Regions from separate parts of the Leisingera sp. NJS204 genome, predicted to be linked through region 1. Evidence: riboswitches for the same ligand, from Rfam matches in the RefSeq annotation. Region 1 holds a riboswitch; each other region holds the start of a gene.
What was found. Region 1 has a riboswitch for cobalamin ahead of ETW24_RS14075 (DUF1636 family protein). Riboswitches for the same ligand answer to the same signal wherever they lie in the genome.

Region 1 (5,340 bases):
CAAGGCCGTCGGCGGTGGAGTATTCATCCAGCAGGCTTTCGAGCCGGGCCATGCCCTCAGGCAGGGTGGTTTGTGCCAGTGGCGGGGGCAGGTGGCCGATGGTGACGGCGCCGATGCGGCGCTTGGCCTGTGCTGCCTCGCCGGGGTCGTTGACGATGAACGGGTAGGCGACAGGCAGCGGGCCGGTCAGAACCTCGGGCCAGCAGGCGCCGGAGAGCGCCACCGCCTTGCCCGGCAGCCATTCCAGGGTGCCATGGGCGCCGATGTGGATCAGCGCATCGGACTGGGAGCGCAGCCAGAGATAAAAGGCCACATAGGCGTGGCGCGGGGTGCGGTCGAGGTCGTGGTAATCGTCGACGCGGGTCTTTACCTCGCCGCGTTCGGGTTGCAGCGCGATCAGGGCTTTGCCAGCGCGCAGAGCCTTGAAATGAAAGGCGCCGTTGCGGCAATCCGCGTCTTGGTCCGGGCTGCCCCAGGCCTCTGCCAGAGTGTTTTGCAGGTCTTGCGGCAAGGTGGCGAGGGCGGTTTTGTAGTCGGCCAGCGGGACGCTGAGGGTCTCATCCATCAGCCGCAGGCCGGTATTCTCCTGCGGCTCCACGGTATAGCCCTGATCCCACAGCGCGCGCAGGATTTCGTCGCAGGAGGCCAGCGCGTCGAGGCCGACGGCATGGGCGAGGTTGTGGTCTCTGCCGGGGTAAGTGGAGAGGATCAGAGCGAGGCGTTTCTCTGCATTCGGCAGTTTTGCCAGCCGCAGCCAGCCGTCGACGCGGTCAACAGCGGCTGTTACGCGGTCCGCATCGGCGCGGTGGGCAAAGCGGGAATACTGCAGGTCCGGGTCTTTCCGGCCTGGGGATTTGAAGCTGATAACGCCTGCGAAGATGCGGCCGTCGACTTCGGGCAGGACGACATGCATGGCGAGGTCAGCAGGCGACAGACCCCGGTCGGCCCCGGCCCAGTCTTTCTTGCGGGCGGTGGATAGGGCGACCTGGAACACCGGGCAGCCGGTGGTTGAAAGCGGCGAGGCGCTGCCGTCGGTGCCTTGGGCCGAAAACGCAGTGGCGTTGACGATTGCGGCAGGGTTCAGTTCGGGGAGCCTCTCGCGCAGCCAGTCTGCGGCGGCGGGGGCCTTGAGGCTGGCGGCAACGAGACCATAGGCAGCATAGCCGCGGGCGCGCAGATCTGCGATCAGCGCATCCACCGGGGCGGTGTCGGCGGCGGTGAGGTAAGAACGGTAGAAGCTGACCAGAACCAGCGGTTTGTCAGGTGCCGGAAGGTTGGCCAGCACGCCTTTGGCTGGGTCGTAAAAGCCATGCTGCGGCATGGATTTGAGGCCCAGAACCGGGCCGGCATAAAGCCCTGCAGCGAGGGACAGCTGGGCCAGAGCGGCCTGTGCAGCAACGGCGCCGCCAGCGTCGCACAGCGCCTGAAGGCGGCGCAGGGTGGAGACCGGCAGGGTGGACAGCTCATCCAGCCGGGCATCCTCGCGCCCGTCAGCAGGCAGGATCGCCAGGGCAATGCCCTTGCGGCGGGCGAGGTCCTGCAGGGTGGCAAGCCCGTAGGACCAATAGCTTTCGCCGCCGATCAGGCGGACCAGGATGCCCTTGGCGCCCTCCAGCGTCTGTTCTGCATAGACGTCAACCGAGAGCGGGTGCTTGAGCGCCACCAGATTGGCGACGCGCAAGGAGGGCAGCGCGCCGTCCGCGCGGTGCCATCCCGCCGCAAAAGCGCCGAGGTCGCTGTCGGAGAAGGACAGCACCACAAGGTCGCCGGGCGTCTGCCCGAGATCCTGCGGGGTATCGGTCTCGTCAAGGCCGTGGCTTTCGCGGAAGACAACATGCATGGGTCAGGCCCTTTCGGAAAGAAGAGCAGAGGGCAGTGCCCGGCCTCGGGAGGAAGCGAAGCGCCCTCCCGTGGGGGAGGTCGGGCGCTGCCCGGCGTTGCCGCCGGGCGAAACCTTTAAAGTTTCGCCTTGGGGCATCAGCTTGAGGCCCCCAGCTCGGCGCGGATGGCCTGTTCGTCGATATCGTCATGCTCGGCGATGACCACAAGGGCGGTCTTGCGCGGCTGCGCGCCCCATGGCTGATCGTATTGGGCGCGCAGGCGCTCGCCCACGGCCTGAACCAGCATCCGCATCGGTTTTCCTTCCACCGCGACATAGCCTTTGACGCGCAGGATGTTGCGCTCGCGGGCGAGTTTCACGATGGCATTCTGCAGCGCTTCGGGGTCGGAGACTTCGCCCATTTCGACAACGATGCTTTCAAAATCGTCATGCTCGTGGTCGTGGTGGCCGTCGTGGTGGCTGGGGCGGGCGTCCAGATCGTCTTCGGCAGCAGCACCCAGACCCAGGATGATGCGCGGGTCGATGACGCCTTCGCTCATCGGCAGGATCGGTAGCTTGCGGGGTGCCTCGGCCTCGATCACGGCACGGGCCTTCTCGACGCCTGCGTCGCCGGCCAGATCGGCCTTGGACAACAGCACGATGTCAGCGCAGGAGATCTGGTCCTCGAACACTTCGGACAGCGGCGTTTCGTGGTCGATGCTGTCATCCGCCTCGCGCTGGGCCTGAACGGCGTCCAGATCAGGGGCGAACTGGCCTTTGGCAACCGCCTCGGCGTCCGCCAGGGCAATCACCCCGTCGACGGTGATGCGGGAGCGGATCGCGGGCCAGTCAAACGCCTTCAAGAGCGGCTTCGGCAGGGCCAGGCCGGAGGTCTCAATCACGATATGGTCGGGTTTTTCGGGCAGGGCCATCAGCTGTTCGATGGTGGGGATGAAGTCATCGGCCACGGTGCAGCAGATGCAGCCGTTGGCCAGCTCCATGATGTTTTCCGCCGGGCAGTTGTCATCGGCGCAGGATTTCAGGATGTCGCCGTCCACGCCGGCAGTGCCGAATTCGTTCACCACCACGGCCAGACGCTTGCCCTGCGGGTTCTGCATCAGATGGCGGATCAGCGTGGTCTTGCCTGCGCCCAGAAAGCCGGTGATGACGGTGACGGGGATCTTGTTGAGATCGCTCATGATTACTCCTCGGAGAAGAACTTGGCCGGCGGGATGCGGGCAACGGATTGTTTGCGGAAGGTCTGCGGGCGCTGGCGCCACGGCACGACGCCATCAGCGGTGCCGGCATAAGCCGCAGCACCTTCCAGAATTTCGGGGACATGCTGGTCCGGGTCGAGGTCGCCGTAGACATAAGTCCAGCGTTCTTCGCCGCCGATCAGCGCAACAGCGCAGCCGCGCTTGCACGACGACAGGCATTCGACGCCACGCAGACGGACGCCTTCGGGCATTCCGGCTTCTTCCAAGGCTGCATGCAGGATGGCGCCGGGGCGTGCTGCCTCGGGGTCGGCGCCCTCGCGGCGGCAGGTGAGGCAAACGGTCAGGGTGACCGGTCCCGGGGTGCTGGCAGATTGGCCTGCCATGTCGTCAGCCATTGGCGCGTCTCCTGTCGCGGCAGGGCGTGCGGGATGGCCGAAAAGGGGCCAGTCGTGCGAGCCCCTTACCCGGTCGCAGAACACCCCGTCTGCCCGTTGATCTCTCCTTCGCTGGCAGGTCTCCCGGCTTGCGGATGCCAAGGCGTGCGCCTTGCCGGCCATCCTGCCTTCCCGGGGATCACCCAGTGGCATGGCGGCCTCATCCGGTCACGGTCGCGGGGGCGGCTGTGCTTCGGCCCGAAAGCCTTCACATTCCCTCTTCGCCTGTTTTCACAGGAACCAGCTGAACCCCCTTGCGCTATCGTGCCCTTCTTTGTCAAGACATGGGTCAAACAGCTGGAGAGCCCCCAATGAGCGAAAAGTCTGAAACCGGCATCTCAGAAGAAGAAGCCGCCCGTCATACGTCCAAGATGGCCAAGAAAAAGGCCGCGCGCGACCGGATGATGAAGACTAAGGAGGGCGAAAAGGGCCTGATTATCGTCCACACCGGGCCAGGCAAGGGCAAATCCTCCTCCGGGTTCGGGATGATCATGCGCTGCATCGCGCATGGGATGCCGTCAGCCGTGGTGCAGTTCATCAAGGGCGCCTGGCAGACCGGCGAGCGGACATTGATCGAGGAGAATTTCAGCGATCGGTGCCAGTTCTATGCAATGGGCGAAGGCTTTACCTGGGAGACCCAGGACAAGGCGCGGGACATCGCTGCCGCGCAGAAGGGCTGGGAAAAGGCCAAGGAGATGATCCTGGATGAGCGCAACACCATGGTGCTGCTGGACGAGATCAACATCGCGCTGCGCTATGACTATCTGGACCTCGAAGAAGTGCTGGAGTTCCTGGTGGAGCAGAAGCCGCCGATGACCCATGTGGTGCTGACCGGGCGCAACGCCAAGGAAGAGCTGATCGAGATTGCCGATCTGGTGACCGAGATGGGGCAGGTCAAACACCCGTTCCGCGCCGGTGTGAAGGCGCAGAAGGGCGTGGAGTTTTAAGACGCTTTCAGAATGTCCCGCCCGGCCGATAGGCCGGGCCGCGCCAACCCGCCCCCACGGGGCGGCGCGATTGCGCCTCCCCTCGGGTTGGCCCGTCCCTTAGCTCTAAGCCGCCAGCCTGGCGGCTTTCTTGCTGATATAGGCATCCACTGCCGCGCGCTGCGCCTCGTCCAGCCGCAGGCCCAGCTTGGTGCGCCGCCACAGGTAGTCGTCGCCTGACCGCACCCATTCGCGGGCTATCGCCCAGTCGAGTTCCTGCGCGGTGATGGTAGCGCCAAAATCCCGCCCCAGATCACCGGCGGATTTGGCGTCCCCCAGCACGTCCCAGGCTTCGGTGCCGTAAGCACGGATCATCCGGGCGGTCCAATAGGGCGTCAGGAACGGATAGTCTGCCGCCAGTTTCGTTTTCAGCGTCTCAACATCCGCCACTGCAAAATCACCGCCGGGCAGGGCCACGCCTGCGGTCCAGTCAGACGGCACTTGCGGGAACACCTCGCCGATTTTCGCCAGCGCGGCCTCGGCCAGCTTGCGGTAGGTGGTGATCTTGCCGCCAAAGACATTCAGCAGCGGCGCCTGCGCGCGGTCCAGCGTCAGCACATATTCGCGGGTGGCCGCAGTGGCCGAGCTGGCGCCGTCGTCATAGAGCGGGCGCACGCCGGAATAGGTCCAGACGATGTCTTCGCAGCTGAGCGGCTGTTCGAAGTATTGCGATGCGAAATCAACCAGATAGTCCTGCTCGGCCTCGGTGCAGTGCGGTTTGGTTTCCGGATCGGGATGGTCGGCGTCCGTTGTGCCGATCAGGGTGAAATCCGTCTCGTATGGAATCGCAAAGATGATCCGCCCGTCGGTGCCCTGGAAGAAGTAGCAGCGGCCATGGTCGAACAATTTCGGCACCACGATATGGCTGCCGCGCACCAGGCGGA
Region 2 (5,340 bases), 1.5 Mb from region 1:
AACGTCGATGTAGCGGATGGTGAACATCATCAGGTGCACCAGCCGCTCCGGCATCTTGAGGGCAAAGAGCGCGTGGCCCATGGTTACCGGCTCCATCGAACCCACCAGTGTCATAACCGCAAGGATCACCGCATTGGCGGTAAGGGCAATCTCGGTTGCACGCCACAGGCCTTCCCAGCTGGCCTCCAGCCCCAAATGGACAGGGCCGGGTTCCCGGCACTGTAAAGGGCAGCAGCACCAGCATGAAGATGATGAAACTGTCCATCATCGCCATCCGTTTCAGCGTTTTCCGGGGCGGCAGGCCAGAGAAGGCCAGCAGCCACATAGACAGGCCGAGAGCGGCCGCCAGAACCCAAAGATTGCTGAGCGAGACAACCACCACCGCATAGGCTGCCGTCATCACGATGCGCATCCGCGGGTCAATTGCTGTGACCTTGGCGTGGAAGGTGCCGAAACCGCCGAGCGGTTTTTCCTCGCCCGTCAGAACATAGGTCATGCGCTGCTGCCGATCTTGCGGCGTGCGGCAATGTAGAAGCCCAGCCCGAACAGGCCGCAGATATAGCCGATGCCGCCAAGCACGGATTGAAAGTCCGACTTGTTCTTGAACGCTGTCAGCTCCTGCCGGAGCGGGCGCAGTTCATTGCGCATCATGGTGGCAAGCTCGGAGCGGGTTTGATCGGAGAGGCCCGCGGACCCTGCCGCCGCCGGCGCTGCAGAGGTGTCCGGACAGCAGCCGCTGAAACTGCTGCCGCGCCCGGGCTTTGCCCAATGATCTGCGCGACCTCCGCACCGTCCATCATCATCTCGGCCACGTGGCCAGCACCCAGATCGCCGCGGAAGATATGTGTCACAGGCTCCGACGGGGTGAACAGGAAAAAGCCGTCACTGTCGGTTCTGGACTCTCCCAGCTTGCTGCCGGCCGCGTCAAAGATCTCAATCAGCAGGTCCGCGGCCATGTCACCGTTGGAAAAGCCCACTTCGCCTTCAATGTCGGAACCGGACGGAAAGACAGCTGAGATAACATTGTGTGCCATCACCGGGAGCGGCGCCAGCAGTGCAAGGATCAGAATGCAGGAGCGGATCATGCAAGGCTTCCTTTTGTGTCGAAAAACAGCTCGGGCTTCACACGCCGCGCCAGGAAAATGGCAGCGCCGGACAAAAGCGCTTCGATGATCACCACCGGAATATGGGAAAAGAACACCAGTTTCGCGGCCAGGATAAACTCATCGCCGGACAACATCAGCGAGACTGCAACAGCAAGTGTTGTGGCAGCAATGGCCGCGCCGCCGCCGATACCGCCCCAGATGGCGCCCTGCAGAGGCGAGCCGCGGGCCACCAGCGGTCGGAATATCAGCCCGACCAGAACTGCAGGCAGGGCGATGTTCACGGCGTTCACGCCCAGCACGGTCAGCCCGCCAAAGCCAAAGAACACCGCCTGCAGCAAGAGGCCGACAAACAGGGCCGGAAAGGCCGCCCAGCCCAGAACCAGCCCGCAAGCCCGTTCAGGATCAGATGAACCGAACTCGGCCCGATCGGGACATGGATCAGGGAGGCCACAAAGAAACTGGCCGAAAGAACCCCCGCCGCCGGAATACGTTCCAGCGGCAGGCTCCGCAGCCCCATGGCGATACCGCCGACGGCGGCAACCGCGCCGCCGATCACAACCGGATTCGACAGTGCGCCGTCTACGATATGCATGGCGCTATTCTCACTTCAGCTCTTCAGCGTGGATCCACAACACAGCGTCCTGGCTGAGTTCCTTGCCGTCATGCTCAGTCGCCGGGCCGGAGCCGAGAGCAGCAAAGCCCCAGTGGCCCGCTTTCGGAATGCCAAAGGAAAAGACGCCATTCTGGTCTGCAATCGCAACGATGGCGCCGCCGGACATCGGCTGAACCGTCGGGTTGGTTGTGGAAAAGGCCGCAAGGTCAGGCTCTGATGCCATGAACTCAACCTCGATCTCGGCGCCCGGAACCGGCTTTCCATCCGCCAGCACCTGACCTGAGAAGGTAGAGCCGACAATGACGTTATAGGGCTTGTTCAGCGGCAGGATCTCGGTTTCCAGGCCCACCGGCTGATCCCAATCGGTGGGCAGGGTGTTGCGGTTCAGCACGACTTTGGAAATCTGCTGAATATAGATGTCTTCGCTTTCCTCATAATAGGGCGCGGGCACAGTCACCACCACATAGTCGCCCGAGCGCTTGACCGGAACCGACGCCCTGTAGGCGGCGGCTTCGTTCTCCGCGCCCTTGAATGTGGCCGGTTCCAAGCGGTCCGAAAGATCAACCTTTTCGCCCTTGTGAACCATAAAAAATTCTTCGGGTTTGCCCATGTCCATCACATGGCCGTTTTCCAGCGGGTGCCAGAACACCAGCCCCATCGGCACATCGCCGGGCTTCCCGATTAGCACGTTTTCAGTGTAGTTCAGCTGGAAATGCGCCGATGCGGTGACCGGCAGGGATACGGCCAGAGCTGCAGCCAGATAATTCAGTTTCATTTCGTCCTCATTCGACGACACAGGCGCACCTGCAATCAGGAATGAACAACGGGGAGAGTGGCACGGAGAAGCCTGAACGGCAGCCGCGCCAGACGCGCACCCCGGCGTCCGGTGGAAAAGGGCAGACACTCCGCTAGCGAAGTCTTTGTCCTGTGTCCGGCAGGTCTCCTGACTCGCGGGTCTTGGTTCGGCTGGCCTTCCCGGGAAAGATCCCAGTGGCATGTTCAGCGTCACTCACCGCTCACAGTTGCGGGGGCAGTCACGGATTTGGTCCCTAATGGGTACGCCGCACCGTGTTCCCTATTTCTTCCGCTGCGCATTGAAACACTCGCGGAACCGGTCACACTTGCTGAATGGCAAAACCATTTTACTGAGTCAAGCTTCCCGTCTTCTGTTCAATTGCCGAATGAGTGGACGTGTCGCGGTTTGATGCCGCTCCTTTGATAGCATTTATTGCAGCAAAGGAGACGAACTATGGGACTGAAACGGACAGAAGAATTCCGGGCCGATGCGGTGCGGATTGCGCTGACGAGCGGGCTGAGCAGGAAGCAAGTGGCCTCTGATTTGGGTGTTGGCCTTTCGACCCTGAACAAGTGGATCACAGCGCATCGCGACACCGAGGTGGTATCCGACAAAGACCTCGACCTTGCCCGAGAGAATGAACGGCTTCGACGGGAGAACCGCATTCTCAAGGAGGAGAGGGAGATCTTAAAAAAGGCAACGCAGTTCTTCGCGGGCCAAAAGCCATGAGGTTCAGGTTCATCGAAGAACACACTGATACCTTCAGCGCCAAGCGGATGTGCAATGTGCTGGATGTCAGTGAGCGCGGTCTACGGGCCTATCGCAGCCGCCCGGCCAGTCAAAGGCAGCGCACTGACATGGTCGTTCTGGCGCATATCAAGGAACAATCTCGCCTCAGCCTGGGCAGTTATGGCCGCCCACGGATGACCGAGGAACTGAAGGAGTTGGGCCTGAACATTGGCCATCGTCGCGTCGGGCGTTTGATGCGTGAGAATGGCATCCGTGTCGAACGATCTAAGAAATACAAGGTGACGACCATTGCCCGGCAGACGATTGCGAAGCAATCAGCCGAGAGGGGGACAGCAACCACGCCTTCAACATCGCACCCAATCTGCTGAACCGGGATTTCTGCGCAGATGCGCCCAATCAGAAATGGGCAGGTGACATAAGTTACGTGTGGACGCGCGAGGGCTGGCTCTACCTGGCGGTGATCCTTGATCTGCATTCCCGGCGGGTGATCGGTTGGGCCATCAGCAATCGGATGAAGCGGGACTTGGCGATCCGGGCGCTGAACATGGCTATAGCCTTCAGATCACCGCCTATGGGCTGCATTCATCATACGGATCGTGGATCGCAATACTGTTCTCATGACTATCAGATAATCCTGCGACAACACGGGTTCAGCGTGTCCCCCTCTCATGCATGTAAACATGCACTGCCGGGGCAGTGGATGAGCGGCAAGGGAAATTGCTACGACAACTCGGCGGTCGAAACGTTCTTCAAAACGATCAAGGCAGAGCTGATCTGGCGAAGGTCGTGGCCAACGCGTAGGGCCGTTGAACTGGCCATCTTCAACTACATCAATGGCTTCTACAATCCGCGACGGCGGCACTCAGCATTGGGCTGGAAAAGCCCCGTCGCATTCGAACGGAAAGTGGCCTAAACGAGCACTTGGAGCGGCACGAAAACGGGACACGTCCAGAGTCACTGCGCGCATTGGTGGAGCGGATCGTGCTGACGCCTGCGGCGGCGGGCGCTGGCCTGGATCTGACGCTGGAGGGGGATCTGGCCGGGCTGTTGCGGCTGGCGTCGGTTGCGGAAGGCCTAAACACGAAGAAGGCCCCGGATGGTAGATCCGAAGCCTTTGATATGTCAGGTTAATTAGTTCTGGTTGCGGGAGCAGGATTTGAACCTGCGACCTTCAGGTTATGAGCCTGACGAGCTACCTGGCTGCTCCATCCCGCGTCAGGTTTTTTTGAGACCGTATTGAGAGATTATTGGATTTTACTAGGTTTGGCGGTGACCTACTCTCCCAGGGCTTGAGCCCAAGTACCATCGGCGCGACAGTGCTTAACTTCCGGGTTCGGGAAGGGACCGGGTGTTTCACTTGTGCTGTAGCCACCAAACCAAGAAAAATCCAATTCCGACGGCCTTGCGAAGCAAGGCTGGCGAGCGGCAGGCAGCGTATTTGCTTCAGCAAATGCGCGAGATGCCGCCCGGTTGCTGTGTCACCGCCGGGTGGCGGCAGGCACGTGCAACTTGCGTCGGTTACAATCAACGTTGTCCAGGTCTTGTATTATGGGATGTGTTTGCTTGTTTGGTTTTGAGTAACACTGTCTGTTACTGGATCAAATCAAGCCTATCGGGCGATTAGTACCGGTCAACTGAATGCATTGCTGCACTTACATCTCCGGCCTATCGGCGTGGTGGTCTTCCACGGCCCTCAGGGATACCTTGTTTTGAGGGGGCTTCCCGCTTAGATGCCTTCAGCGGTTATCCTGTCCGAACATAGCTACCCTGCACTGCTGCTGGCGCAACAACAGGTCCACCAGTGGTTCGTTCACCCCGGTCCTCTCGTACTAGGGGCAACTCCTCTCAAGTATCCTACACCCACGGCAGATAGGGACCGAACTGTCTCACGACGTTCTAAACCCAGCTCACGTACCTCTTTAAACGGCGAACAGCCGTACCCTTGGGACCTGCTCCAGCCCCAGGATGAGATGAGCCGACATCGAGGTGCCAAACACTGCCGTCGATATGGACTCTTGGGCAGTATCAGCCTGTTATCCCCGGCGTACCTTTTATCCGTTGAGCGATGGCCCTTC
Region 3 (5,340 bases), 410 kb from region 1:
GACCGAAATCGCCTGAGGCGTGAACAATGCGGCAAGCGGCAATCCAGGCCGCCTGCCGCAGCTCTGATCAGCTTCCTCTTGCACGCACCCGGGAATCCGCCTATACGCGCGCTGTCGGTACAAGGGCGGTCAACGTCCGGATGACACATCTGAGCAGGGCTGGGGCACACCTCGGCCCTTTGTGTTTGTTTGATCAGATGTGATCCGGGCCACGTCCTGTGCGGCTGAACCAAGACCGGCGGAGACAACCGCATGGCCAGAAAAACCGTATGAAAAGGAAATCTGAGACCTCATGGCTCAAAACGTATCAATGGAGGATTTCGAAGCCCTCCTGAATGAAAGCTTCGAAATGGACACTCCGGACGAGGGTTCGGTTGTCAAAGGCAAAGTACTGGCAATCGAAGCCGGTCAGGCCATCATCGACGTCGGCTACAAAATGGAAGGCCGCGTTGATCTGAAAGAATTCGCAAATCCCGGCGAAGCTGCTGAAATCGCTGTCGGCGACGAAGTGGAAGTCTTCCTGCGCTCGGCTGAAAACGCCCGCGGCGAAGCCGTCATCTCGCGTGAGATGGCCCGCCGTGAAGAAGCCTGGGACCGCCTGGAAAAAGCATACGCAGACGATCAGCGCGTCGAAGGCGCGATCTTCGGCCGCGTCAAGGGCGGCTTCACTGTCGACCTGGGCGGCGCTGTTGCGTTCCTGCCCGGTAGCCAGGTTGACGTGCGCCCCGTGCGCGACGCGGGCCCCCTGATGGGTCTGAAGCAGCCGTTCCAGATCCTGAAAATGGACCGCCGCCGCGGCAACATCGTTGTCTCGCGCCGCGCCATCCTGGAAGAATCGCGTGCCGAACAGCGTGCCGAAGTCATCGGCAACCTGACCGAAGGCCAAGCGGTCGACGGTGTGGTCAAGAACATCACCGAATACGGTGCGTTTGTTGACCTGGGCGGCGTTGACGGCCTGCTGCACGTCACCGACATGGCATGGCGCCGTGTGAACCACCCCTCCGAGATCCTGTCGATCGGCGAAACCGTCAAGGTTCAGGTCATCAAGATCAACAAAGAGACCCACCGTATCTCCCTCGGCATGAAGCAGCTGCAGGAAGATCCGTGGGATCTGGTTGGCGCCAAGTACCCGCTGTCCTCGGTCCACAAGGGCCGCGTCACCAACATCACCGATTACGGTGCATTTGTTGAGCTGGAGCCGGGCGTCGAAGGTCTGGTCCACGTCTCCGAGATGTCCTGGACCAAGAAGAACGTCCACCCGGGCAAAATCGTCTCCACTTCCCAGGAAGTCGACGTCATGGTTCTGGAAATCGACGGCGCCAAGCGCCGCGTGTCCCTGGGCCTCAAGCAGACCATGCGCAACCCGTGGGAAGTCTTCTCCGAAGCCAACCCGGAAGGCACTGAGGTCGAAGGCGAAGTCAAGAACATCACCGAATTCGGTCTGTTCATTGGTCTCGACGGCGACATCGACGGCATGGTTCACCTCTCCGACCTCAGCTGGGACGAGCGCGGTGAAGATGCGATCCAGAACTACCGCAAGGGCGACATGGTTTCGGCCGTTGTTTCCGAAGTGGACGTCGACAAAGAGCGTATCTCGTTGTCGATCAAAGCTCTGGGCGGCGACAAGTTTGCAGAAGCGGTTGGCGGCGTGAAGCGCGGCTCGATCGTGACCGTGAACGTGACAGCGATCGAAGACGGCGGCATCGAAGTGGAATATGAGGGCATGAAGTCCTTCATCCGCCGCTCCGACCTGGCGCGCGACCGTGCCGACCAGCGCCCCGAGCGCTTCTCGGTTGGCGACAAGGTCGACGTCCGCGTCACCAACGTCGACTCCAAGACCCGTCGTCTGGGCCTGTCGATCAAGGCACGCGAGATTGCCGAAGAGAAAGAAGCAGTGGAACAGTATGGCTCCTCGGACTCCGGCGCATCGCTGGGCGACATCCTGGGCGCCGCACTGAAGTCGGGCGACGAGTAATCTTCCCGGCCTCACGGCTGCTGAAAACGAAAGCCCCGCAGGTGTCTGCGGGGCTTTTTTCTTGGGTGGGAGGGCTGGTTCGAGCGCATTGCGGAAGTGCCGGATTCTCGCGGCGCGCGTGCAGCACGACGGCCCGCTGCACTTCCGGAAACCGCCCGCTGCATGGCAGAAGGAAGTGCGGAGGGTTAGGCATGGTGCAGCGACGTTTTGGCGGGCAGTGCCCAAGGCGCGCAGACGCCTTTCCTTCACCGCGGCTGCAAGCAGACAGGGCAAGAGGAAACACTTTTGCCACTAATCGCAGGAAGTGAACCTTCCAGTTTTCAACTGGCACTGGAAAGGAGCAATGACGGGCTTGCCTGCATTGCAAAAGCTCGCCTCATAGGTCCCGCATGAGATTGAACAGCAGTATCGGCCGCGGTTCGACATACTCCCTTTCGGACTTAAGCCGCATCCCCGGTGCTCAAAGCCGAATTTTCTTCACGAAGGTTCTCGGACGTAAGTGTATAAATTTAAACAATTGTTTTTTCATTTCACCTTGCAGTCAATCCATAGCAATCTCGATTGAGTTTGCTTCCGCTTGACAGAACAAATCCGGTTTGCCTAAGTCGCGCCTATTCTGGTCCGGCTGGGAAACCACCCGGGTAAAAGGGAACACGGTGAAGTGTAGCCAACAGGCGCTGAATCCGTGACTGCCCCCGCAACTGTGAGCGGAGAGCAATGCTGCGAAATGCCACTGCCCCAAGGGGCGGGAAGGCGCGGCAAAGCTTCGACCCGCGAGTCAGGAGACCTGCCAGGATGATCACCCTATCCCGGTGCGGGGCGCGCCGTAGATAACGGATTTCCGTAGTGGTGGCAGTTTTCACCGTCTGCGGAGGCAGTGCCTTCCAAAGACCCGACCCGAATACACTGCCCGCTTGGGCAGTCACTTGGCCTGCGTTTGTTGCGCGGGCCGGGAGGAATGGAATATGCGCAAGGCAAGCTTGTCCCTGGCCGCGGCCCTGGCCGTCACCCCTGCAATAGCAACCGCCCAGGATTCAGAGGTCACTGACCTGGCGGAGATCATCGTCTCCGGCGGCCTGACGCCGATTGAGGCCCAGAAATACGGCCGCTCCGTCTCAGTCCTGACCAGCGAAGAAATCGAAGATCGCGGTATCAGCACCGTGCAGGACGCGCTGCGTTCGGTCCCCGGCCTGATGGTGAACGGCTCCGGCGACAGTTTCACTCAGGTCCGCATCCGCGGCGCCGAAGCAAATCACACGCTGATCCTGATCGACGGTGTCGAAGCCTCTGGCGGTGACAGCGAGTACATTCTGTCCGGCCTGGACACTGCCAATATCGAGCGGATCGAGGTCATTCGCGGCCCGCAGTCGGTGTTCTACGGCTCCAACGCCTCAGCCGGTGTGATCAGCATCATCACCAGGACCGGCGGCATCGGCACCGAATATGGCGGCAGCGCCGAGGCGGGTTCGGACGGCTACCGGGCGTCGGCGCGGATCTCGTCACGGACCGAGCGCGGCGGCATTTCCTTCAGCTTCGCCCATGACAATGACGACGGCTACGATACCTCCGGCGATGGTGGTGAAGAGGACGGCATCCGCCGCAGCACCTTGCAGGTGAAGGGCGATTACCTCGTCACCGACCGGCTGAAACTTGGCTTCAACGTCCGCACCTCGGATGAGCGCCATGACAGCGACAGCACTTCTTTCACCGCAACGGACGCGGCCAGCTATGTCGTGGATGATCCCACGCAAATCAGTGACCGCGATGAGCAACTGGCCCAGATCTACGGCGAACTGGACACGTTGGGCGGCCGCCTGAAGCATCGGTTGTCGCTGGAACGCACTGACTTTGACCGCTCTTTCAATGGCGGCACCCCGACAGAGACCAAGACCGAAGCAGCAAAATACCTGCTGAGCTTTGGCCTGGGCGGGCAGCCGGCGGATCAGGCAGACCACCTTTTGAACGCAATGCTGGAATGGGAAGAGGATTCCAGCAGTTCCAACCCGGCCTTTGCGCGCGAAACCAGTTCGATTGCCCTGGAATACCGCGGCAGCTTTGCCAACGGCCTGGATCTGCAGCTTGGCGTGCGCCACGACAACAACAGCGTATTCGAAGATGCCACCAGCTGGACGGCCAGTGCCTCTTATACTTTCGCAGGCAGCGGTGTGCGGCTGCACAGCTCCGCCGGGACAGGGATCGTGAACCCGTCTTACTTTGAGCTGTTTGCCAACAGTACATTTGGCGCCACCACCTACCTGGGCAATCCGAACTTGCAGCCGGAGGAAAACCGCAGCTTTGATTTCGGGGTAGAGGTGCCGTTCCTGCAAGGGCGCGGTCTGGTTGATGTGACCTATTTCGACGAGACGCTGACAGGAGAGATCGAGAGCTACATGGTGAACGCAATCACGTTCTCCTACCGCAATCAGGCAGGCGACAGCGAACGCAAAGGCGTTGAGCTGGCGGCAAGCCTGGATGCCACAGAAAACCTCTATCTGAACTTGTCCTACACCTATCTGGACGCCACCAACCCGGATGGTTCGGTTGAGGTTCGCCGTCCGGAGCACGAACTGCTGCTGAGCGCAACTCTGAAAACCTTCAACGGCCGCGGCTCTGTGACGACTGATGTCCGCCATGTAGCAGGCAACTGGGATACTCAGTTTTTCGGCTCTTTTGCTACTGCTGAACTGCCGGAATACACCACCGTCAACGTCTCGGCCCAGTATGACTTGACCGACAAAGTGGTGCTGACCGGGCGCGTCACCAACCTGTTCGACGAGGACTACGCCGACGTCTGGGGCTACGCCAAGCGCGGCCGTGCCGCCTATATCGGCGTAAGGGCCGCGTTCTGACCCATGCGCATGCTGCCCGGCATAGTCCTGGCTCTTTTGTGGGCCGCCACCGGTGCTATTGCCGGGCCGTCGCGCGTGGTCACGATGAATCTTTGTGCCGACCAGCTGGCGATGCTGCTGGCGGCCCCCGGCCAGCTGGCCTCGGTCTCCTATATCGCGCGGGACACACGCGCCTCGGCCATGGCTGACGCGGCAATGGCTTATCCCGTCAATCACGGGCTGGCTGAGGAGATATACCTGCTGCAGGCTGATCTGGTGATTGCCGGCGCCTATTCAACACCTGCCACCACGGATATGCTGCGCCGTCTTGGCGTGCCGGTGGTGGTGTTCCAGCCTGCCAGCTCACTGCAGGATGTGCGCGCACGTATCCTGCAGATGGGTCAGGTTCTGGGCCGCGAAGAGGCGGCCCGCGCATTGCTGGCAGACTATGACCAGCGGCTGGAAAAGTTCGAGCAAGCCGGGCCGGAGGCACCACGCGCCGTGCTTTATGCCGCCAACGGGTTCACTTCCGGCAGC
Region 4 (5,340 bases), 2.1 Mb from region 1:
ATATTCAAAGCATGGCCTGCCGCTGGCTGCATCTGCCGGTGCCGGATTTCCAGGTGCCGCCGCCCGCTGTGGCGGCGAAATGGACGGCGGCCAGCCGGTCTGCACGGCAAGCACTGGGCGGCGGCGGCCGGGTGCTGGTGCATTGCAGGGGCGGCTGCGGGCGGTCCGGCATGGCGGTGCTGCGGCTGATGATCGAATGCGGCGAATCCCCGGCGCAGGCGCTGGCCCGGCTGCGGGCGGTACGGCCCTGTGCGGTGGAAACCAAGGACCAATTGCACTGGGCCTGTTCACCGTAGAACAGCCGCCAGAGGCGCACTGCAAAGAGATACTGCACCGCCCGGCCGATAAGCCGGGCAGCATTCTTCAGGTATTCAGTTAAAGCGCCAGCATCTGTTCCGCCTGCCGTGCTTCGGCGGTTTTCGGCAGCGCCTCCATCAGCGCGCAGGGGCGGGTGTCCAGCTTGGACGCGGCAAAACCGATACCGTCGCGGCTCAGGATAGCATCGGCAAAGCGGTCCAGCCCCTCGCGCGGCGCCTCTTCACCGACGTCGCAATACAGCCGGATCCGGTCATGGCTGGCGGCAAACTGCGCCGGGCAGTTGCGCGGGCAGCCGTCCAGCGCGGTGGTGCCGGTGATCTCAAAATCCTCCTGGGTCAGCGGCTTGGCCTTGGTCATCGCTTCGGCCAGTTTGGCGATCATCCGCTCTGCCGCGGGGCAGGGGCGCCCCAAATACTTGCAATCTGTTGCCGCATAGAAATGCGTCTTGTCGGTCCACATCATATCTGCGCCCTCCGCGCGTGGCACGGGGGTTTGGGGGACAAGAGACCGGATGAAAGACGGATCACAGCCGCCGCAGCCATCAGACCCTGTCCGGACACCCCGCCCGGGTTCGAGTTACACGTCCGATGGCAGGTCTCCTGACTTGCGGGTCGTCGCTTTCCCGATCCTTCCCGGCCTCGTATTGAGGGGCCAGTGGCTCTATCGGGGTCGCTCGCCGCTTACAGTTGCGGGGGCAGTCTCGGACTTGGCCAGCTTGCGCGGGCCGTACCGTGTTCCCTTTTCATCCCGGACACAAGATTCTGTGGCTCGGGAACCATCGCCACAAGCGGTAGCGGCAGGACGCCTGAGTCGTCAATCGTTTTTCTGCATCTGCAAATACAGCCCGCGGATCACATTCGAGTCCCGCCGCACCCGTGCCAGCTGCCAGCCGCCCTGCAGCAGGATATAGAAATTCTCCGCCGCCGCGCGGGCCTCAGGTTCAGGCAGGCCCAGGCGGCGGGCGTGGCGGGTGGTTTCAGTAATCCAGCCCTCGAACAGATGCGCGGCGTGCTGGTGGAACGCCTCGTTCTCCGGCCCTTCGAACAGGGTGGCAGAGACCGGGCAGCCGCTCCATTTTCCTTGCTTGTCAAACAGTTTCGCCAGTTTGTAGCAGACCGTCTTGGCCCCCTCCCGGAAGGTGGGCGCCGGGGTGAAAGACGCCTCGATCAGCAGCAGCATCTGCCCTGACGCCCAGTCCGCCGCGGCCAGGGCCAGGTCGGATTTGCCACTGGGGAAATGGTGGTAGAGCGAGCCCTTGGGCGCCCCCGCCTCTGCCAGTAATTCCGCCAGTCCGGTGCCGCTGTAGCCCTTGTTGCGGAACAGGCCGGCAGCGGCGCGGATCAGCCGCTCGCGGGTCGGGGGCGGGCTGGTTCCGCCCGCCTTGGCTGTCGTCACGTCATTCATGGCGGCAGCTTGACAGCATTGGACCGATTGGTCCAGAGATGGATTGGACCAATCGGTCTAGGCCAATCGACTCAGGAGGTTGCCATGCTGGATAAAAGCGCAGGACATACCGCGGTTATCCGCGAGGAAGAACTGCAGTTTGCATCCGGCACCCACTTGCTGGCTGGGCGGCTGTACCACCCGGCGGGGCAGGCGCGGGCAGCAGTGGTGCTGAATGGCGCAACCGGGGTGCCGCAGCGCTATTACCGGCATTTCGCACGCTGGCTGGCAGCAGAGCAGCAGGTGGCCTGCCTGACCTATGACTACCGGGATTTCGGAGACTCGGCGCGGGGCCATCCGCGCCGTTCCGATGCGACAATGGCTCAATGGGCGCTGGAAGATCAGCCGGCTGCCCGGGCCGAACTGCAACGGCACTATGCGGGCGTGCCGTTGTGGGTGATCGGCCATTCGCTGGGGGCAATGCTGATGCCCCTGCAGGATGGCCTGAAGGACGTCGCCCGCATGATCGTGGTTGCGGGCGGCTTGGTGCATCACCACGATCATCCCTGGCCCTACCGCGCGCTGGCGCTGGCTTTCTGGTTCGGCCATGTGCCGCCATTGGTCCGTGCCTTGGGGTATCTGCCCGGGCGCGCGGTGGGGTTCGGGGCCGATTTGCCCGCCGGGGTGTACTGGCAGTGGCGGCGCTGGTGCACCACGCCGGGCAGCTACCTGCCGGAAACCGGCTCGGCCTTGCCGCGGCCCAAATGGGCAGACGCCGGCGTGCCGGTGGATCTGTATGCGATGGCGGATGACGACGTTGTGCCGCCTGCGGCCGTTTGGCGGCTGGGGGACGTCTTTGGCGATGTGCCGCAGTGCCGGACGGTGCTGGTGCCGCAGGAGGCGGGCGTGCAGAAGATTGGCCATCTGGGCGCCTTTGCCCGCGCCAACGCCGCCCTGTGGCCGCGGCTGCTGCCGCCGCAATAGCACGGCTTCCCCCAAACCTTGGAGTCAGGCGGAGCGGTTCAGCCGTTCTTCGGTGATCCGGGCATAGTCGGCCAGCCGCAGCTTGAACCGGCGGGTGAGGTTGCTGCGGGCCAGTTTCAGCGATTGCACCAGCAGCCGGCCGGTCAGGGTGGTGGGCGCCAGTTTCAATTGCACCGACATCCGGGTCCGCCGCGGCGACAGCGCCAGCAGCTCGATCTCCAGTTGGCCGTCCAGGCCGCTGCCGCTGCCGGTCAGCGCCAACCCGGTGACCGGGGTATAAGACGCCAGTGTCAGCCGGATGTCGCGCTGTTTGCCGCGAAACCGAAAGCCGATATCCCAGGCCAGGCCGTTTTCAGGATGCGCGGTATCGCCAGTCCGCTCTACGTCGATGCCGCGCCGCAGGGCCGAGCGCTCAAGCAGGCTGAAATCGGAGATCGCGCCAAAGACGTCGGCAATCGGGGCTTCGATATCTTCTTTGCTTTGAAATTCCATGCTCGCCTGCTTCAGTTGCGCCGCCGTGCTGCCGCGCTGTTTTTTGCAATATGCGCTTTAGTCCAGCGTGTCCGCAAGCCAGTTTCGGAGCAGAAAATGCGCAATTGCTCCCTGACGTGACGGCTTTAGAACCGGGTGTTCGCCTGCAAAGACCGTCATCATCTCCTGGCGGCTGACCCACAGCGCGTCTTCGATCTCAGCCGGGTCGATGGTGATGTCCGTGCTCAGCGCCTCGCCCGCGCAGCCGAACATCAGCGACATCGGAAAGGCCCAAGGCTGGCTGGACAGGTAGCTGACCGGCCCGACCTGCACGCCGGTTTCTTCAAATGTTTCGCGGCGCACGGCTGCTTCCAGCGTCTCACCCGGTTCGACAAATCCTGCGAGCAGCGAATACATCCCCTCGGGCCAGCCGGGCGAACGGCCCATCAGCACAGCATCGCCATGGGTGATCAGCATGATCACCACCGGGTCGGTGCGCGGGAAATGCGGTGCCTTGCAGGCGGGGCAGATGCGCTGCCAGCCGGCCTGCGCCAAATCGCTGGGCGCGCCGCAAGCTGCGCAAAACCGGTGGCTGCGGTGCCAGGCCAGCAGCGCCTTGGCGGTGGTGGCCAGTTCCGCCTCCAGCGGTGTGAGGCAGGTCATCACCCGGCGCAGCTCGGCAAAGGCATGGGACGCGGGCAGATCAGGGTGCTGCTGCTCGCTGGCATCGGCAAAACTGCTGAGCGCCTCCTGATCCAGGCCTTCGGGCTGCCAGCCGCTGATATCGCAGGCAAAACACGGCGCACCGCCAGGTGCCAGGCCAAGAAACAATGCGGCATCCTTGCAGTCAGCGGCCAGCGGATGCACCGGATCGGTCCAGCCCAGCCCGCAGGGCAGATCCGCATCCCTTTCGCGCCGGGTCAGCGGCTTGCCGCGCCACATCAGCAGCACCTGCGCCTCCGCGCTGTTCCAGGCCGCTTCCAGCGCAGCGGTATCCAAGCGCAGATGGGCCGCCCGCTCCAGCCCGCCGCCGCCGAAAGTCACTTGTTCTGCGTGTTTCATTGCGGCTCTCCTTTGGCTGGCTGCGGTTTTTTCGGGTGCCATGGATGAAATAGCGCCATCCATGGCAGTGTGCCGCAGGCGTTGCCAGCAATCGGCGGCGATCTGCGCTTGCCTGTCACTGCACCGCCACACCTGCCGGGCGGGAATTGCGGCTTTTCACTGCTGGACAGGGCGCGCCGGCCGGTTTGAAGCCTCGGCAGCAGGAAAAAATCAAATGCAATAAAAAGGGTTCTTTGCAAATCGTTAAAACGCTGATTCAAATAGCCTCAAACCAAGAACGGCACCAAACGGTGCGGGAAGGAGCAGCAGCAGGCGGTGTCAGCGGAATATCGGACATGACAAGCGGGGCGCGCGCCTCGCACTCCCGGACCACCACCGGGCTGCTGCACGTGCTGGCCACTACGGACCTGCACTGTAATCTGCTGAGCCATGATTATTATGCCGACCGCCCGGACGGGGCCATCGGCCTGTCCCGCGCTGCCACCTTGATCAACCGCGCACGGGCTGAGGCTGACCGCCTGGGCGCGGCCTGCATTCTGGTCGATAACGGCGACGGCTTCCAGGGGTCGCCGCTGGGGGACATCGTGCCGGGCGCCAAAGGCCCCCATCCTCTGGCGCGCGCATTCCGGTTTTTGGAATATGATGCCGTTGGTCTTGGCAATCATGACTTTGATTTCGGCCTGGAGGCGCTGGCAGGCGTCCTGAAAGACGTGCCATGTCCGGTGCTGTGCTCAAGCCTGACGGCGCGGCAGCCTGATCTTCGGCTGCCGTTTGTACCCTGGGCGGTGCTGGAGCGGGCGGTGCCTGGCTGTCCCGGTTTGCCACCGGTCCGGATCGGTTTGTTTTCGGTGCTGCCGCCGCAGACCCTGATCTGGTGCGGCAAGGCGTTGCAGCAGCAACTCGCCGCGGGCGGCATCGTTGAAACCGCCGCGGCCCAGGCCCGGCAGCTGAGGGCTCAGGGCTGCGATCTGGTGCTGGCGCTGGCGCATACCGGAATTGACAGCAATGCCGGAGCGGGCCGCGGCGAAAATGAGCTGGAGCAGCTTGCCGCACTGCCGGAAATTGATGCCGTTGTGGGCGGCCACACGCATCTGACGCTGCCGAATCCCGCGCATCCTTTTG

Region 2: it holds a riboswitch for cobalamin, as region 1 does, so the genes downstream of both, ETW24_RS00375 (DUF4198 domain-containing protein) here and ETW24_RS14075 (DUF1636 family protein) in region 1, are expected to answer to the same signal.
Region 3: it holds a riboswitch for cobalamin, as region 1 does, so the genes downstream of both, ETW24_RS15900 (TonB-dependent receptor plug domain-containing protein) here and ETW24_RS14075 (DUF1636 family protein) in region 1, are expected to answer to the same signal.
Region 4: it holds a riboswitch for cobalamin, as region 1 does, so the genes downstream of both, ETW24_RS03345 (hypothetical protein) here and ETW24_RS14075 (DUF1636 family protein) in region 1, are expected to answer to the same signal.

What each region holds. Positions count from the first base shown of each region.
Region 1 covers NZ_CP035417.1:2,854,525-2,859,864, reverse strand. Annotated here, with positions in the region: gene cobN (cobaltochelatase subunit CobN) at 1-1,840, opposite strand, end outside; gene cobW (cobalamin biosynthesis protein CobW) at 1,978-3,018, opposite strand; gene ETW24_RS14075 (DUF1636 family protein) at 3,021-3,431, opposite strand; cobalamin riboswitch at 3,528-3,728, opposite strand; gene cobO (cob(I)yrinic acid a,c-diamide adenosyltransferase) at 3,782-4,417, shown strand; gene glpD (glycerol-3-phosphate dehydrogenase) at 4,523-5,340, opposite strand, start outside.
Region 2 covers NZ_CP035417.1:74,563-79,902, reverse strand. Annotated here, with positions in the region: gene ETW24_RS25145 (energy-coupling factor transporter transmembrane component T family protein) at 1-195, opposite strand, end outside; gene ETW24_RS24605 (hypothetical protein) at 493-651, opposite strand; gene ETW24_RS00385 (hypothetical protein) at 648-1,085, opposite strand; partial or broken gene cbiM (cobalt transporter CbiM) at 1,082-1,698, opposite strand; gene ETW24_RS00375 (DUF4198 domain-containing protein) at 1,709-2,494, opposite strand; cobalamin riboswitch at 2,636-2,850, opposite strand; partial or broken gene ETW24_RS00370 (IS3 family transposase) at 2,969-4,178, shown strand; gene ETW24_RS00365 (hypothetical protein) at 4,247-4,396, shown strand; tRNA gene ETW24_RS00360 (tRNA-Met) at 4,404-4,480, opposite strand; rRNA gene rrf (5S ribosomal RNA) at 4,527-4,641, opposite strand; rRNA gene ETW24_RS00350 (23S ribosomal RNA) at 4,865-5,340, opposite strand, start outside.
Region 3 covers NZ_CP035417.1:3,260,270-3,265,609, reverse strand. Annotated here, with positions in the region: gene ETW24_RS15910 (NAD(P)H-dependent oxidoreductase) at 1-16, shown strand, start outside; gene rpsA (30S ribosomal protein S1) at 293-1,975, shown strand; cobalamin riboswitch at 2,576-2,784, shown strand; gene ETW24_RS15900 (TonB-dependent receptor plug domain-containing protein) at 2,941-4,824, shown strand; gene ETW24_RS15895 (ABC transporter substrate-binding protein) at 4,834-5,340, shown strand, end outside.
Region 4 covers NZ_CP035417.1:664,330-669,669, forward strand. Annotated here, with positions in the region: gene ETW24_RS03340 (protein-tyrosine phosphatase family protein) at 1-296, shown strand, start outside; gene ETW24_RS03345 (hypothetical protein) at 376-780, opposite strand; cobalamin riboswitch at 891-1,113, opposite strand; gene ETW24_RS03350 (TetR/AcrR family transcriptional regulator) at 1,132-1,722, opposite strand; gene ETW24_RS03355 (alpha/beta hydrolase family protein) at 1,807-2,685, shown strand; gene ETW24_RS03360 (SRPBCC family protein) at 2,710-3,177, opposite strand; gene nudC (NAD(+) diphosphatase) at 3,235-4,218, opposite strand; gene ETW24_RS03370 (hypothetical protein) at 4,215-4,478, opposite strand; gene ETW24_RS03375 (5'-nucleotidase C-terminal domain-containing protein) at 4,554-5,340, shown strand, end outside.